2 linked regions of the Paludisphaera borealis genome follow. The main gene of each other region encodes a partner of the protein of the gene in region 2 in a complex. Links are inferred from orthologs where the notes say so. Each region holds a gene or a part of one and is shown on either strand. Other genes may lie near its edges. The genes, in order: tsaD and tsaE.

Evidence for each region.
Region 1: the proteins of tsaE (region 2) and tsaD are in contact, whole or in part, in a crystal structure (PDB 6N9A), measured with the Thermotoga maritima proteins. The link is inferred for Paludisphaera borealis from one-to-one orthologs. Residues at the interface, in WP_004082108.1 of Thermotoga maritima: Leu37, Gly38, Lys46, Lys57, Val59, Lys60, Ser61, Thr63, Phe64, Thr65, Leu66, Met67, Val69, Pro71, Tyr82, Arg83, Leu84, Asp86, Asp88, Phe89, Asp93, Ile128, Asp130, Glu131, Arg134; in WP_004082750.1 of Thermotoga maritima: Cys10, Asp11, Arg49, His50, Leu82, Gly84, Gly135, Gly136, Glu154, Thr155, Leu156, Asp157, Asp158, Ser159, Glu162, Asp165, Lys166, Arg169, Leu170, Tyr175, Lys213, Thr214, Leu217, Tyr218, Gln221, Arg222, Asn324.

The regions. Positions count from the first base shown.
Region 1 is NZ_CP019082.1:5,288,331-5,296,148, forward strand. What follows is about bases 2,880-5,776. They hold tsaD (tRNA (adenosine(37)-N6)-threonylcarbamoyltransferase complex transferase subunit TsaD), read left to right. Parts: upstream 2,880-3,742; coding sequence 3,743-4,810; downstream 4,811-5,776. Other genes in these bases: BSF38_RS20420 (S41 family peptidase), read left to right, coding at 2,880-3,625; BSF38_RS20430 (HAD family hydrolase), read left to right, coding at 5,202-5,776. Outside these bases: BSF38_RS20415 (thioredoxin domain-containing protein), read left to right, coding at 1-1,999; more of BSF38_RS20420, read left to right, coding at 2,147-2,879; more of BSF38_RS20430, read left to right, coding at 5,777-5,918; lpxD (UDP-3-O-(3-hydroxymyristoyl)glucosamine N-acyltransferase), read left to right, coding at 6,181-7,305; BSF38_RS20440 (LpxI family protein), read left to right, coding at 7,345-7,818.
Region 2 is NZ_CP019082.1:6,392,230-6,400,149, forward strand. What follows is about bases 4,922-7,920. They hold tsaE (tRNA (adenosine(37)-N6)-threonylcarbamoyltransferase complex ATPase subunit type 1 TsaE), read right to left. Parts: upstream 6,690-7,920; coding sequence 6,153-6,689; downstream 4,922-6,152. Other genes in these bases: BSF38_RS24730 (P-loop NTPase and SpoVK domain-containing protein), read right to left, coding at 4,922-6,033; BSF38_RS24740 (thiamine-phosphate kinase), read right to left, coding at 6,686-7,648; BSF38_RS24745 (glycerate kinase), read right to left, coding at 7,645-7,920. In the rest of the region: BSF38_RS24720 (hypothetical protein), read left to right, coding at 2,900-3,157; BSF38_RS24725 (BaiN/RdsA family NAD(P)/FAD-dependent oxidoreductase), read right to left, coding at 3,091-4,443; more of BSF38_RS24730, read right to left, coding at 4,741-4,921. UniProt on the Escherichia coli protein: Required for the formation of a threonylcarbamoyl group on adenosine at position 37 (t(6)A37) in tRNAs that read codons beginning with adenine.

The sequences.
Region 1 (7,818 bases), 1.1 Mb from region 2 along the record:
CCTCGAACGGGCCCGGGCCGAGAACCGGCCGATCTTCCTGTCGATCGGCTACTCGGCGTGCCACTGGTGCCACGTCATGGAGCGCGAGAGCTTCGAGAATCCGGATATCGCCCGGATCATGAACGCCCACTTCGTGAATATCAAGGTCGACCGCGAAGAACGCCCCGACCTCGACCAGATCTACATGAACGCGGTCCAGGCGATGACCGGGCGAGGCGGCTGGCCGATGTCGGTCTTCCTCACGCCCGACCTCAAGCCGTTCTACGGCGGCACCTATTTCCCCCCCACCGACTCGCGGGGGATGCCGGGGTTCCCCCGGGTCTTGCTGAGCGTGAATCGCGCCTGGGAAGAGCGGCAGGACGAGATCAAGCAGTCGGCCGCCGAGATGACCGACCGGCTGCACGAGATGGCGGCCGTCGCCCGGGGTGGGTCGGCCGACTCGCTGGTCGTCGACCACCTCGACCGCGCATCGAGGGCGCTCGTCAAGACCTTCGACGCCCTCAACGGCGGCTTCGGCCACGCGCCCAAGTTCCCCCACCCGATGGACCTCCGCGTCCTGCTCCGACAGGCCGAGCGGACCGGCGACGCTCAGGCCCGGCACGCGGCCGTGCACACGCTCCACAAGATGGCTCGCGGCGGCATCTACGACCACCTGGGAGGCGGCTTCGCCCGCTACTCGACCGACGACCGCTGGCTCGCCCCCCACTTCGAGAAGATGCTCTACGACAACGCGCTCCTGACCTCGACGTACCTGGAGGCGCTCCAACTCACCGGCGAGCCCTACTTCGGCCAGGTCGCCCGCGAGACCTTGGACTACGTCCTCGGCCGCATGACCGCCCCCGAGGGGGGCTTCTACTCGACCGAGGACGCCGACAGCGAAGGCGAGGAGGGGAAGTTCTACGTCTGGTCGCTGGGCGAAATCCTCGACCTGCTGGGCGAAGAGCGTGGCAAGACGTTTGCTTATGTTTATGACGTCTCGCCGCCCGGCAACTGGGAAGGCCGCAACATCCTCAACCTGCCCCGGACGATCACCCAGGCGGCGCAGGTGCTGGGGCGCGACGAGACGGAGCTGAACGCCGAACTGGCCGCGTCGCGCACGGTCTTGCTCGCGGCCCGCGAGAAGCGGATTCCGCCGGCCAAGGACACGAAGGTCCTCGTCTCCTGGAACGGCCTGATGATCGCGGCCCTCGCCCCGGCCGGCCGGTTGCTCAAGGAGCCTCGGTATCTCGACGCCGCGCGCCGCGCGGCCGGCTTCATCCTCGACCGGATGCGAGCCGACGACGGCCGGCTGCTGCACACCTACAAGGACGGCCGGGCGACCCTCAACGCCTACCTCGACGACTACGCCTGCCTGATCGACGGCCTGACCCGGCTCTACGAGGCGACCGGCGAACCGCGGTGGATCGAGGCCGCCCTCGACCTGGCGCGGGTCATGATCGACGAGTTCGTCGATCCCGAGCACGGCGGCTTCTTTTTCACCGGCAAGAGCCATGAAGTCCTGATCACGCGTCAGAAGGACCTGTTCGACAACGCGACCCCCTCGGGCAACGGCATGGCCGCGTCCGCCCTCGTCCGTCTGGCCGCGCTCACCGGCCGAGACGACCTCGACCGGACCGGGCGCGAGGCGATCGCGGCGGTCGAGACCGTATTCGAGAACGCCCCCACGGCGGCCGGGCAGAGCCTGCTCGCCCTTGACTTCGCGGTCGCGCCGGGCTGCGAACTGGCCGTGGTCGCGGGCTCGGCCCCGCGCGAGTTCGACCAGGTTCTCGAAGCCGTCCACGCCCGGTTCCTGCCGCGCGCGGTCGTCGCCCCGGCGGCCCCGGGAGCCGTCGAATCGCTCGCCTGCGTGGTCCCCCTGTTGGAGAATCGTCCTCCGATCGGCGACCGTGCGACGCTCTATTACTGCGAGGATCGCGCCTGCCGCCAGCCGGTCGCCGGACTCGACGAGGCGGCGAAACTTCTGGCTGGGCTCGACGCCGGCGCGGAACCGTCGTCCTAAGGACGCCGGGCCTGCGGGCCTTGATCGCGGAGGGCGAGCTTGCCGGCTTCCGCGATCGTCGAATAGACTGAAGGCAAGAGACGATCGCCGTCTTCCAATCGAAGGCGGATCGAGCAAGGTCGGAACGACATCTTGGGAGGCTCGCCGATGCCGAGACGGATCTATTTTGGCCTGGCCGTGGTCGCCGCGTTGAGCGCCTTCTGCTGGCAGGCGACGCAGGGCGCCAAACCCAAGGACGAGATGCTCGAGCTGTACGGGTTGTTCGTCGACGCCGTCGAGAAGGTCGAAGCCAACTACGTGCGTCCCGTCACGCGCCGCGAGCTGCTGGAGAGCGCCCTCGAAGGGATGCTCCAGAACCTCGACCAGCATTCCTCGTTCATCAACACGAGCGAATGGAAGCAGTTCCGCAAGCAGATCGAGGGCAAGTTCGGCGGCATCGGCATCCAGGTCGGCCTCGACAACGACGCCGGCCGGCTGCGGGTGATCTCGCCGATGGTCGGCACCCCGGCCTATGAGGCGGGGGTGATGGCCGGCGACCTGATCATGGACATCGACGGCCATTCGACCGAGGGGATGAGCCCCGACAAGGCCGTCGAAGTGCTCACCGGCCGTCCCGGCACCGAGGTCACGCTCGACGTCCTGCACGAGGGGAGCGAGCAGCCCGAACCGATCAAGCTCACCCGCGCGATCATCGAAGTCCCCAGCGTCCTGGGCGACCACCGCGAGAAGAACGGCCGGTGGGACTATATGATCGACAAGGACAAGAAGATCGGCTATATCCGGATCTCGTCGTTCATCCAGAACACCGCCGAAGAACTCCGTAAGGCGCTCGACGAGTTGAAGGACCAGGACGCCAAGGCCCTGATCCTCGACCTTCGCGACAACCCCGGCGGCCTGCTGAGCGCCGCGGTCGAGGTGTCCGACACGTTCCTCGACAAGGGGGACATCGTCAGCACCAAGGGACGGAACACGATCCCCAAGACCTACACCGCCCAGAAAGACAGCACGTATGAAGACCTGCCGATGGTCGTGCTGGTCAACCAGAACTCGGCGTCGGCTTCCGAGATCGTCTCCGCGGCGCTCCAGGACCACAAGCGGGCGACGATCGTCGGCCAGCGGAGCTACGGCAAGGGGTCGGTGCAGAACATCCTCGAACTCGAAGACGGCGACAGCGTCCTCAAGCTGACCGTCGCCAGCTACTTCCGGCCGTCCGGCGAGAACATCCACCGGTTTCGCGACTCCAAGACGACCGACAAGTGGGGCGTCTCGCCCGACCCGGGCATGGAGGTCAAGCTCAAGCCGACCGAGTACATCGAATGGTTCCGGGGCCGTCGCACCCGCGACCTCCCCGAGCTGGCCAAGCTCAACCCGAAGAAGCACGTCGAGGCCAAGTCCGACGCCGAGAAGGCCCAGGACAACAAGGACAAGGCCGAGTCCAAGGACGTCGAGAAGAAAGACAAGCCCCCCGCCGATCCGACCAAGCCCGCGCCCCCGCTGAAGGTCGTCGCGCCCGCCGCCGACAGCCATAAGTTCGTGGACAAGGTCGTCGACAAGGCCCTTGAAGTCCTCAAGGCCAAGCTCGCCGCGCCCGCTCCGGCCGAAGAGGCCAAGGCGAAGGCGGCCTGACCCCGGAGCCTCGGCCCGGTTCTCACAACCCGTTCCATCCCCGTCGTGGCGAGGTCGCGTGACCTCGCCACGGCTGTTTCCGGAGGCCGCCGGCCTCGCCTCTCTCCGGTATCGATCATGCCCCCCGACCGCCTGCTCCTGCTCGCCATCGAGACCACCTGCGACGAGACCGGGGCCGCGATCCTCGAAGGCCCGAAGCCGCCGGCCGAGGGCGTGCCCCGCATCCTCTCCAGCGTGGTGTCGTCGCAGATCGGGCTCCATAAGCGGTTCGGCGGGGTGGTGCCCGAGATCGCCTCGCGGGCTCATGTGACCCAGGTCTTGCCGATGATCGACGAGGCCCTGCGACGCGCCGGCGTCGGGCTCGCCGACCTCGGCGCGGTCGCCGTCGCGACCCGCCCGGGGCTCGTGGGGGCGCTCGTCGTCGGCCTCACGGCGGCCAAGGCGCTCGCCCTGGCCCTGGACGTCCCGCTGATCGCCGTTGATCATCTTGAGGGGCACCTGTACGCCTGCCAGCTCGCCTTCCCCGACCGCCAGGTCTTCCCGTGCGTCGGGCTGGTGGTCTCCGGGGGGCATACGAGCCTCTACCACTGCCGGGGACCGCTGGACTGCGAGCTGCTGGGGGGCACGGTCGACGACGCGGCCGGCGAGGCCTTCGACAAGGTCGCCAGCCTACTAGGCCTGGGCTACCCCGGCGGCCCCGAGGTCGAACGTGCCGCAAAGGCCGGCAATCCAAGGGCTTACGCCTTCCCTCGCTCGTTCCTCCACGACGACCGGCTGGCCTTCAGCTTCTCTGGACTCAAAACGGCCGTCCTTTATGCGATCCGGGGGCCGAACCAGGAGCGGGGCCCCGTCCAGCCGTCGCCGGCCGCGATCCCCGACCTGGCGGCGAGCTTTCAGGAGGCCGTGGTCGACGTCCTCGTCGCCAAGACCCGCCAGGCCCTCAAGCAGACCGGCCTGAAGCGCCTGGGGGTCGGCGGCGGAGTGGCGGCCAACGCCCGGTTCCGCCAGCGGCTCGCCGAGATGGCCGACAGGATCGGTGTTCAGACGTTTATTCCGCCGGCGTCGCTCTGCACCGACAACGCCGCGATGGCTGGGATCGCCCTGATCAAGCTCGCCGCCGGCCAGACGTCGGACCTGGACGTCGACGTCGCCGCTGGCCTGGTCCGACCGGGCAAGAAGACCTGATCCACCGACTTATCTCAAGACGGCGGCCGACGGCGGGGTTCGGACGGGCGCAGCGACTCGTGCGTGCCTTGGTAGGCCCGTTGCTGCTCGTCGAGGGTGTGCCGCCGGTCGAGCGCCTGGGTCTGCGTCGACGGGATGGTGGAGTGCGGCCCCTGGTAAAAGCCACTCGGACGCGGGCGCGTGGGGTGCATGGGCTCGATTCCTGGTGAAAAACGGGAAGGGAGGGGGTCACTCAACGAAGATCAATCTTCCCCGGACCCGGTTTTGGGCCCACAATATCTGTGAGGCTTGCCCAGATTGCTAAAAGGCTGGGGGGCCGGGTGCGGTCCAGGGGGGGCGAATCGTCGTGTCTTCCCCGAATTCAACTGTGCTGCAAACCAAGTGGACGCCGATGAGCAAGCAACCGAAATGGGACCTTATCGAGGGGATCGTCCTCGACGCCGTGGGGACTTTAATCAAACCGACGCCCGCCGTGGCCGACGCCTACACTGAGGCGGCCTTGCGCCAGGGGGTGGTGTTGGATCGCGAGGACGTCCGACGGCGGTTCCAGCGGACCTTCCGCGACGACGCGATTCGAGCGGATCGGGGAATCCACTCGACCGACGAGGGGATCGAGCGGCGGCGTTGGCGCGAAATCGTCGCCCAGGTCTTGCCCGAGGTTCCCGATCCCGAGCGGGCTTTCGACGAACTTTGGGACCATTTCGGCCGTCCTGAATCGTGGCGCTGTTTTCCCGACGCCGTGCCCGCCCTGCGGGCGTTTCACGAAGCCGGGATGGAGGTCTGCATCGGCTCCAATTTCGACGGCCGACTCCGCCAGGTGGTCGCCGGCCTCCCCGAGCTGGCGGCGATGGTCGACGGCCTGGTCGTGTCGTCGGAAGTCGGTTTCCGTAAGCCACATGGGTCGTTTTTTGAGGCGGTGTGCGAGCGTCTGGGACTCCCTCCCGAGCGGATCTTGTCGGTCGGCGACGACCTCGAAAACGACGTCTACGGCGCGATCCGGGCGGGCCTTTCGGCCGTCTATCTCGACCGGGGGCACGAGGTTCCCGAAGACGTGATGCATGTTTCGACCCTGACGCTGGTGGTTGAGCTTCGCGCGGCGGAAGCTTGAAGTTCGGGGGCCCGGTTTGACGATGGACGGGAGTGGAGGCGATTCCGCGATGCCGTCCGGAGGGGATGGCGCTCGGCTGGGGCTCGACTCGGCTTGCCTGTCACGCCGAGTTGGATTAGATTCCCGACTGGCCAGGAAGGCCGGTGACGGATCGCGAGTCCAAACTGAACCGAATCAAGACCGGACTGGACTAGAGACTGACCTCAGCGCATTCGTCACCTCGGTTCTGGTCTGCTCCTTTCAGGGAAGAAAGGAATCGCCAGTGGTCGCAACGGTCGAACAGCTCGCGGCCTTGGTCAGCGGTCGTCTCGTCGGCGATGGGAAGGTCTCGATCCACTCGGCACGACCGGTGAGCGAGGCGGGACCCGGCGACATCACGTTTATCGAGAACGACCGCTATGCCAAGCTGCTTCGGACGTCGCCGGCTTCGGCCGCGATCGTCGGTCCCCATTTCCGTGTCAAACGTCCGACGGTCAAGGACGACTTGCCGGTCATCGAAGTCGATGACCCGATCGCGGCGTTCATCATGGTCCGCACGCACCTCTCCGGGGAACAAAAGCCTCGGTGGACGGGCGTGCACCCACAGGCCTGGGTGGCTCCGACCGCCACGATCGGCCGGGACGTCGCCATCTATCCGTTCGCGTACGTGGGGGATCAGGCGGTCGTCGCCGACGGCTCGACGATCCACCCCGGCGCGGTGATCGGCGATCGCTGTCGGATCGGCCGGGACTGCATGATCCACCCCAACGCGGTCCTCTACGCCGACGTGACGCTCGAAGACCGGGTGGAAGTCCACGCCGGCACCGTGCTCGGCGGCGACGGCTTCGGCTATCGTCAGGCGAACGGTCGGCACGTGAAAATCCCCCATACCGGCAAGCTTGAAATCGGCAATGACGTCGAAATCGGCGCCAACTGCACAATCGATCGCGCTACGTTCGAGGCGACCCGGATCGGCGAGGGGACGAAGATCGACAACCTCGTGATGATCGGCCACAACAACCAGATCGGCCGGCATAACCTGCTGTGCGGTCAGGTCGGCATCGCCGGAAGCTGCACGACCGGCGACTACGTGGTGATGGCCGGTCAGGCTGGGATCAAGGACAAGACCCAGATCGGCGACGGCGCGATCGTCGGCGCTCAGGCCGGCGTGCATCGGAACATCCCCAGCGGCCAGCAGGTGCTCGGGTCGCCGGCCATCCCGGTCCGCGAACAGCGCCGATTGTTCCAGATGATCGCCCGGCTGCCCGAGATGCATCGTCAGCTCCGAGAACTTTCCGCCCAGATCGAGGCGATCTCGGCTGTTGTTCCGCTGAGCCCGAATCACGACGGAACCGTGGGGGACGTCGACCATGACCATGACCACGACGTCGACCCCACCGGATTCTGATCGCATTTCAATCCCTTCTTGGAACGAGGAAGACAGGACGTGTCGCCGCTCCAGCAAACGATCGCCGACAGGAGGAGAAGCACCCGGCCGGGGAGCCTCGCGCCCAGCACGCCGACGATCGGCCTGCTGGCCGGCAGCGGCCGGTTTCCGATCCTCTTCGCCGAGGCCGCGCGACGGCAGGGGCTGGCCGTGGCCTGCGTCGGCATCCAGTACGAGGCGTCCGACGAGCTGAGGGAGCTGTGCACGTCCTTCGACATCGTCAGCGTCGCTCGGATGGGGCGGATGATCCGCACCTTCCGCCGCCGCGGCGCGAAGCAAATCGTGATGGCGGGCAAGGTTACGAAGAACGTTATCTACACCCCCTGGCGCGTCGTCCAGCTCTGGCCCGACCTCCGGACGATCCAGTGGTGGCACCGCCGCAGCCGGGCCGACAACCGCGACGACTCGCTCTTGCTGTCCGTGATCGCCGAGTTCGAGCGAGACGGGATGACGTTCGCCTCGGCCCTCGACTAT
Region 2 (7,920 bases):
TTTTTGTGCCCCGGCCAGGCGACTCGCAGAAAAGATCACCCCATTACATCGGGCCATCCAACTCAATCCAGCGGCGTGAAGCACCGTTTGACGCGGGGTTGCCGAGACGTTGCGGCATCACTCCAGCCGCCGAGTGGCCCTGCGTGCATGATCTTGACAACCCCTAATTCATCAAGCCTTGGGAACCCGTGAAACCTCCCGTTTCGACGATTGACGTAGCACCTTGTTTCGCAGAAATGTCAATACCAAGCATGGAACTTCCTCTACGTTGTTCTCGCCACAACTGCTTCCCCGCACATTTTGCAGGCTCAACGCCTGAGATCGTAGGCCATGGTCTTGAATGAGCCGATGACGAGCCATCGTCGTCGCGGCAGATCGACCGCCAGACAAGCTGTTTGTCGTGAGGAATCAGCCACCAACGGGCATCCGAGATGCCCACACGTCAGAGTGCGTGAAGACCTCGCGGATGCTGTACTCGCGCCGGCCGAAGTCCACGGGCGATCGAGCAAGTTATGGGCGGCGAACCCACGTCCAGCATCGCCAACGTCGGTCCCGTGGGGCATGCTATGTGCTGTTCAGCCCAAGCTGCGACGTCGAAGGAATTGCAGCCCACAGACCCCTCCCGCCCGCGAAAGTCGGTGAGGTAGGACGATGGATCGTACTTGATTTTAAGCAACCGTCGAAGGTCGTCACCTATAGGGCTGCGCCCGCTCGCGAATCCAGATCCACCCGGCATGCGGCCGCAAGGGCCGTGATCGAATGCGGCCTGACCGCCGCTGTCGAACTTGTGATCGCCGTCTGAGTTCACAGGTCCTGTCGTCGCGCCCCGCGGAGGAGGTTGGAGTTCTCAGCCTACTCGGCGTTTGCCGGCGGCTTGCTCGGGCGATTAACATTAATTAGGGCGGCCCGGACCGCCTCGGGTCGTTCTCGCATCGCCCGCGGATCACCTCGGGAGAACGCAGCGATACATCGGCCTCGGCTCGACCGGAGTCGGCCTGACGAGAGTCGGCGGCCTCGGGTCAATTTGCTCTCAACCAGCGGATTGAAGGTCCAAGTCCCTTGGGGCCATATCCAATTCGAGTCGACTCAGGCCGACGATGTCCTTCGAAACCGGTCTTTTCTCGGCCCGAGCCCTCGACGTCCGTTTGATCGTCCGAATCCGTCTTGACGTCAAGACTCGAAGGATTCCGACTCAATGAGGCTACGGGGTTGGGCAAAGCCTTCGATTACGAGGTCGGCCTTCAGTCCACCGGTTCGTGGGATCGGACGGACTTGGCTCCTCGCGAGGAACCGACAGCCAGTAGCAGACCCGGCGACTCCGTACGGACGAGACGACCTGAGCGTTTTCAGAGGAACGCAGAAACTGCGGCGGTAGAGCGACGCGGCCCAGGTCGACGGGTAGTGTGATCGTCTAACATCCGGTCGCATCCAACGTGATTCGCCTCGTGTCGAGTTGGACGACGCAAAGGCTCGATTGCCATTGAGTGCGACGGCGTACGTCAAGTGAGAGCATAGTAGGTCGTGGAAGTCGTACTCCCGACCGATCACCTCGCGATAAAGACAACCGCGCGTTCCAGCTCGGCGCGGATCATGGTCGCTCTTCGGTCGTAGGCCGGAAGGAAGACGGGCGCAGCAGAGGCTACGTCCTCCTCGTCGAGACGCCGGGCGGCCACGAAGTCCTTCGGCCGGGGCAACGTCGCCGCGTCGCCGAACTTTGTGTTGCAAGGCGTGACAGCTATAGTAGGCGTGGAGGCCGTCGAGACGAACGATTCGGGTCCGGCACCCTGAATCTTTCGCCACGACGACCCCGTACGCCGACCGCTGGGCGAGAGCGACGAACGGGGCGCATAGATCGCATAGGGCGCATCGGGCGTGGGGCCTTGCCGGGACGTCACCTCTACAGGAGCACATATCGGGAGTGGGCACGAAGGGCCGCCTCTATGGGAGGTTGCACTGCTTGCACGCGCGGACGATCGCCAGGATGCCGACCTTCACGGCGTCAGGCAACATCGGCCATCGGTTCATGATGGTTGCAAGCTCGGGGTCAATCTGACCAATGTCGGTGGGCAAATAGAGGGCATCGGCCTCGGTCGATCGACACAACCCATTGGCGGGCTTGGCTGTTGTGGATTTCGAGCATCGGTCTACGGCACCGAAGGTTATAGGTTCAAATCCTATCGGGTCTATTGTCCAAATCCCACCGACTCCTTATCGAGCGACATCTCAAACTTTTCGCTCTTTGCGACGGGGAATCCCTTCCCCTCTCAACTCAGGTCCGTGCGACATGAACTCGAACGTCCAAGCTGGGCGGGTCGCTCTTCTTGAGTCCTGTTGACGATCCCCGCGGTCGGGCGATCCGAAGCGCAGCGGGGCATCCGCATCGGTACGGCGGTCGCAACGAGCCGCGACTCAGCTGGCTGTCGACGAGCATCGGAATCAACCGAATGTTCCTCCTCGGCGACCCAAGTTGCTTGGATGCAACTTGCGCCGGTCGAATTCACGGCCGCGCCGGAACTCTAGGTCTTAATCGACCGCGCGCTTCGTATCAAAGGACAGGGACAAGCGAACCGAATCTTGAGTTGAAAATCATCATGGGTTTCATCGTTCATCCGTCGAAATGGGAAGCCGAGCATGCCGGCGCGATCCTCGCCGGCCAAGCGTATCAGTCGACGCACGACGGGCGGTTGCCCGACACGGCCATGTGGAAAATGCTGGAATTTCGCCACTCACTGAACCCGTCCCGGTTCGACCACTGGCATCCGAACGTGGCGCTGATCTTGGAGAATCGTGAGCCCGTCGGCTTCCAAAGCGTTCGCGTACTCCAACCGCACAGATGGATGGGACACATGAGAGGCCCGGGGGGGCGGACGAGGCCGCTCCGATCCAGATCGAGCACGCGATGATTCCGCCGTCCATCTCGGCTTCGACGACGAGCACGGCAGAGCAGCCGACGTTGTCCGCCATCCAGACGGTCCCCGAGCCGTCCGCGGTCTTTCAAGGGCTGGTGGCCGTCATGCTGGCCGCGGCCTACCTCGCCAACCGTCGCCGGATGCGTCCTGACGCTCAGGCGCGGTCCACAAGTCCGGCTCGTTACGACGGCATCGAGGCGCTTTCGCCGGCCAGCCAGCCGGTGCTCCAGGCGGCCTGGAAGTTGTAGCCGCCGATGAGGCCGTCGAGGTTCAGGACCTCGCCGCACAGGTGGAAGCCGAGGACGAGCCGGCTTTCGAGGGTTCGCGGGTCCACCTCGGCGAGGTGGACGCCGCCGCTGGTGACCTCGGCCTTTTCAAAGCCGAGGGTGTCGGTGATCGGCAGTGCGAGCCCCTTGAGCGCCTGGACGATGCGAAGGCGCTCCGACCGCGACAGGTCCGGGCCGATCCGGGTGCGAGGCACGCCGCAGACGTCGAGGAGGCAGTCGGCGAGCCGATGGGCGAGGTCGGCCGAGAGGATCGAGCTGACCGAGCTTCGACCCTGACGCGTCGCGGTCTGAAGCCGCTCGTCGAGTTCCTCTCGCGAGACGCCGGGGCGAAGGTCGAGCCGAAGTTCGAGTCGGTCGGAGCCGTCGTACCGAGCCACGGCGCGGCTGACGTCGAGGATCGCCGGTCCGCTCAGCCCGAAGTGCGTGAAGAGGACCGCCTCGCGGCGCTGCTGCAGCGGAGGCCCCGACGGCCCATGAACCGAGGCGACCACGTCCGAGAGGGTCAAACCCTTGAGCGTCAGCGGCCATTCCGGCACGATCCGCAAAGGGACCAGGGCAGGGCGGGGGTCGATCAGCGTATGGCCGAACGCCTGGGCGACCGCGTATCCGTCGCCGGTCGTTCCGCAGCCGGGGTACGACTTCCCCCCCACGGCCAGGATCACGCGCCGGGCGTCGATCGAGCCCTCGGCCAGGACGATCCGGAAGCCAGCCGACTCTCCGTCCTCCGCGTTCCGCCTCTCTACCGACCGTACGGGGCTCAGGCATCGCAGCTCTGCGCCTGACCGTTCCAGGCGTCGCGTCAGGGCTTCGAGAACATCGACGGCCCGGTCGGATACGGGGAAGAGCTTGCCGTTGCCTTCGATCTTCACGGCCAGGCCTTCGGACTCGAACATCCGCACGGTCTGGTCGACGTCCAACCGCCGCAGCGCGTGGCCGAGGAACGGGCCGCCCGCGCCGAACGCGTCCTGGATCGCGCGGGTCCCCCGGCGCTGGGCCGGGTCGAACGCCGGGTCGATCGGTCCGGAAACGGCTTCGAGCCGGCGCAGCCCCCGGGCGTTGGTGATGTTGCACCGGGTCCCGCCCGACATCAGGATCTTCACCCCCGCTCGACGGTTCTTCTCGACCAGCACCACCCGGGCGCCGCACTCGGCGGCGCGGATCGCCGCGACCAGGCCGGCGGCCCCGGCTCCCAGCACGGCCACGTCGTATTGCTGGTCGGATCGGTCGAGAGGCTCTGCCGTGGTCACGAGAAGGATGCCGCCTACAAAGGGGGAGGATTGAGGTCGCGGCTGACGACCCGACACGGATCATGGGAGTCAACAAACCGCGATGCCTGGATCCGAAATAGAAGCCCGAAGCGCCAGCGAGTGCATTCCCCGCCAGCATGCTGAATCAGCAAACGCAAAACCATGCACTCGCTGGCGCTTCGGGCTTGTAATTCACTCGTTCGGAAGAAGCGAAACCATGCACTCGCTTGCGCTTCGGGCTTGTATTTCGATGGTTCGTAATCCGTGTTCGGTCGTTAGGGGATCGCGGCGGACGTCTCACATGACCGTGAAATAGCCGGCCACCGCGAAGTCAACATACTCGCGATTCAGCTCAAGCGGCAAGTCGTTGTAGATGCAATAATTGCGGACCTGGAGCAAAAGATCGCGGGGCTGGCAGCAGCGGAACGGCCGGCCGACGGCTTTGTAATGGTGGTTGATCATATAATCCACGGCGGCGTCGTCGATCCGAGGAAAGCCCAGTTTGGGGGCGAACCGGTGGAGCATGCCGCGGAACATCTCCTCGGTCGGGTCTTCCGCCAGGATCTTGTAGGGGATGCGCCTGAGGAACGCCTCGTCGACCAGCTCGCGCGGCTCCAGGTTGGTCGAGAAGATGATGAGCTGGTCGAACGGGACGCGGAACTTCTTGCCGGTCGGCAGGCTGAGGAAATCGAAACGGTTCTCGAGCGGCATGATCCAGCGGTTGAGCAGCTCGACCGGCTGCATCCGCTGGCGGCCGAAGTCGTCGATCAGGAACGTCCCCAGGTTGCTCTTGAGCTGAAGCGGCGCCTCGCAGACGCGGGTCATCGGGTCGAAGCGGATCTCCAGGTCTTCCATCCTCAACTCGCCCCCCGCGACGATCGTGGGGCGTCGGATTCGAACCCAGCGCTGGTCGTGGTCGCAGCCTCCGAGCAGTCCGCTCCCCTCGGTCGATTCGACGACCTCGTGGTTGGCGAGGTCGAACAGCTTGAGCAACTGGCCTTCGATCAGGATCACGCGAGGAATCCAGACGCTGGTGCCGAAACACCGGGTGATCCGCTCGGCGATGCTCGTCTTGCCGTTGCCCGGCGGCCCGTACAGAAACAGCCCCCGGCCCGAGTTGATCGCCGGCCCCAGGCTGCGGACGGTCGCCTCCGAAAGCACCAGATCGGCGAGCGCCTCGCGAAGGTCCTTTTCGTGGGGGTGCTCGGAAACGATCGTCTGGGCGCTCACGGCCTTCAGGTAGTCGTCGAAGGGGACCGGGGCCGGACCGACGTAGGAGCACTCCTCGGCGTACCCTCGCGCCCGCGCCCGGCCGACGTCGGTCAGCGAATAGTGGAAATCGTTGGCCGCCGCGGAATTGGCGTAGGTCACGATCTGCTGGTTCTTGAGCAGTCTGAGGAACTCCGGAAACGGGCCGAACGGCAGGCCCAGCTCGGCGGCGATCTTCCGGCCCGTGGCTTGCCCCTCGACGAACAAGAGCTTGAGAATCAGGCTTTCGACCAGCGTGTGGTTGAGGCCGGCTTCCTCGAACGTGGCGACCGGCGTGGGTGAAAACGGCTCGCGGCCGCGCATGCCGGCGACATCAAGCAACGAATGCGAATCTGACCCAACTATAGCCAAACCGCTCACCAGAGCACCTCCCCAGGTCGAGACCGAGCCGGCTCGCCCGTCCCGTTTCCGTGAGCGAGTCGAGGAGCCTGCGCGCAAACCTAGGTTGCGGCGTCGGGGGCGTCAAACCGATCGGGGTCGTCGCTGTCGAGCGTGAGGGCGGCCATGAGGCGGTCGGAAAGCCGTGGCGAGGCTTCGGGGAGGTCGATCCGGACGCGACGAGAGGAGGCGTCGAGGGGCTCGATCGCGACCCACCAGGCGTCGGCCGGCAACAGGTTACGGACGCGGTCGGCCCACTCGACCAGACACACGCCCCCCGCCTTCCAGTAGTCGGCCGGACCCAGGTCTTCGAATTCGGCCGGCGAGGTCAGCCGGTAGACGTCGATATGGTAGACCGGCATCCGGCCTTCATATTCATGGATGAGCACAAAGGTCGGGCTGGCGATCGCCCCGGGATCGACGCCGAGCGATTCGGCGATCGCCCGCGACAGCCGGGTCTTCCCGGCGCCCAGCGGCCCGACCAGGGCGACGACGACGTTCGGGGCGAGAACGTCGGCGAGCGCCTGGCCCAGCCGTTCGGTCTCGCCCTCGTCGTCGAGGTCGATTTGCAGGCCGGATTCGGATCGAAGAATATTCATCGATTCCGCCCCGCGAGATGGTCGAAACCTCGGGGCTGGACCGGGGACGTACGGCCGTCGCGGGTGCGAAGGCGGAGGCCGGGCTCCGCCGTGATCACCCCCACGCGATAGAGCTGTACGCCGTCCGGCGGCGAGGCCAGGAGTTGCTCGGCCCGTTCCGGCGCGACGGTCAGGCAGAGTTCGAAGTCCTCGCCGTCGTTGAGAGCGTGGTCGAGCGCGGAGACGCCGTCGGCCTGGCTCTGGTCGACGGCGTCGGGATGGATCGGGATCGCGTCGGCGTGCAGCTCGGCGCCGAGCCCGCCGCTCTCTTCGAGGATGTGGCCGAGGTCCGAGGAAAGGCCGTCGGAGAGGTCGATCATCGCGTTCGGCGAGGCGGCTTCCGCCAGCGCGAGGGCCTCGTCGACCCTCGGCTCGGGTCGGAGGTGGCGGCCCCGGAACAGGCTGCCGCCCAGGGGACCCGTCACGAAAACGACGTCGCCCACTTGCGCGCCGGAACGAGGCGCCGCGCCCAGCGGCGTCGTGTCGCCGAGCAGGGTGACGGAGATCACGAGCGGGCCGTCCCAGGCGTTGGTGTCGCCGCCGACGAGGACGACGTCGAACCGATCGGCCATCCGCTTGAGACCTTCGTGAAGTCCCTGAGCAACGGCGACGGCGTCGGCCCGGGGCAGGGCCACGGCGACCACGGCGAACCGGGGCACGCCCGCCATCGCGGCGATGTCCGAGATGTTCGCCCCCATCGCCTTGTAACCTACCGCCTCGGGGCCGTCGTCCTTCAGTCGGAAGTGGCGGCCGTCCATCAACATATCGGTCGTCACAAGCGCAAATGACTCGCGGGAGAAATCGACGATCGCGCAATCGTCGCCGATGCCCAGGATCACGTCGTCCCGGGGTTCGTCCGACTGGCTGCGGCGAATCCAGTCGATCAGCCCGAATTCACCGGTCGGCTTCGACTCGCTCATACGCGACGGTCTCCCCGCTTGCGGTGTCGGCTGCCCGCCAGAAAGCCTCGAAACGCCTGCTCAGCGGCCTTTTCAAGTAGGTTCGACGCCTCGGCGACGGCGGTTTCCAGGCGGATGGGACCGGGGCAGATGGAGAAATAGGCGTCGATCCCCTCGTCGAGCGCCTTCTCGGCGCCGTCGCCGATCGAGCCCACGAGAGCAATCGTCGGGCAGCCGAACGAACGAGCCAGCCGGGCGACGCCGACGGCCGTCTTGCCGAATGCGCTCTGGGC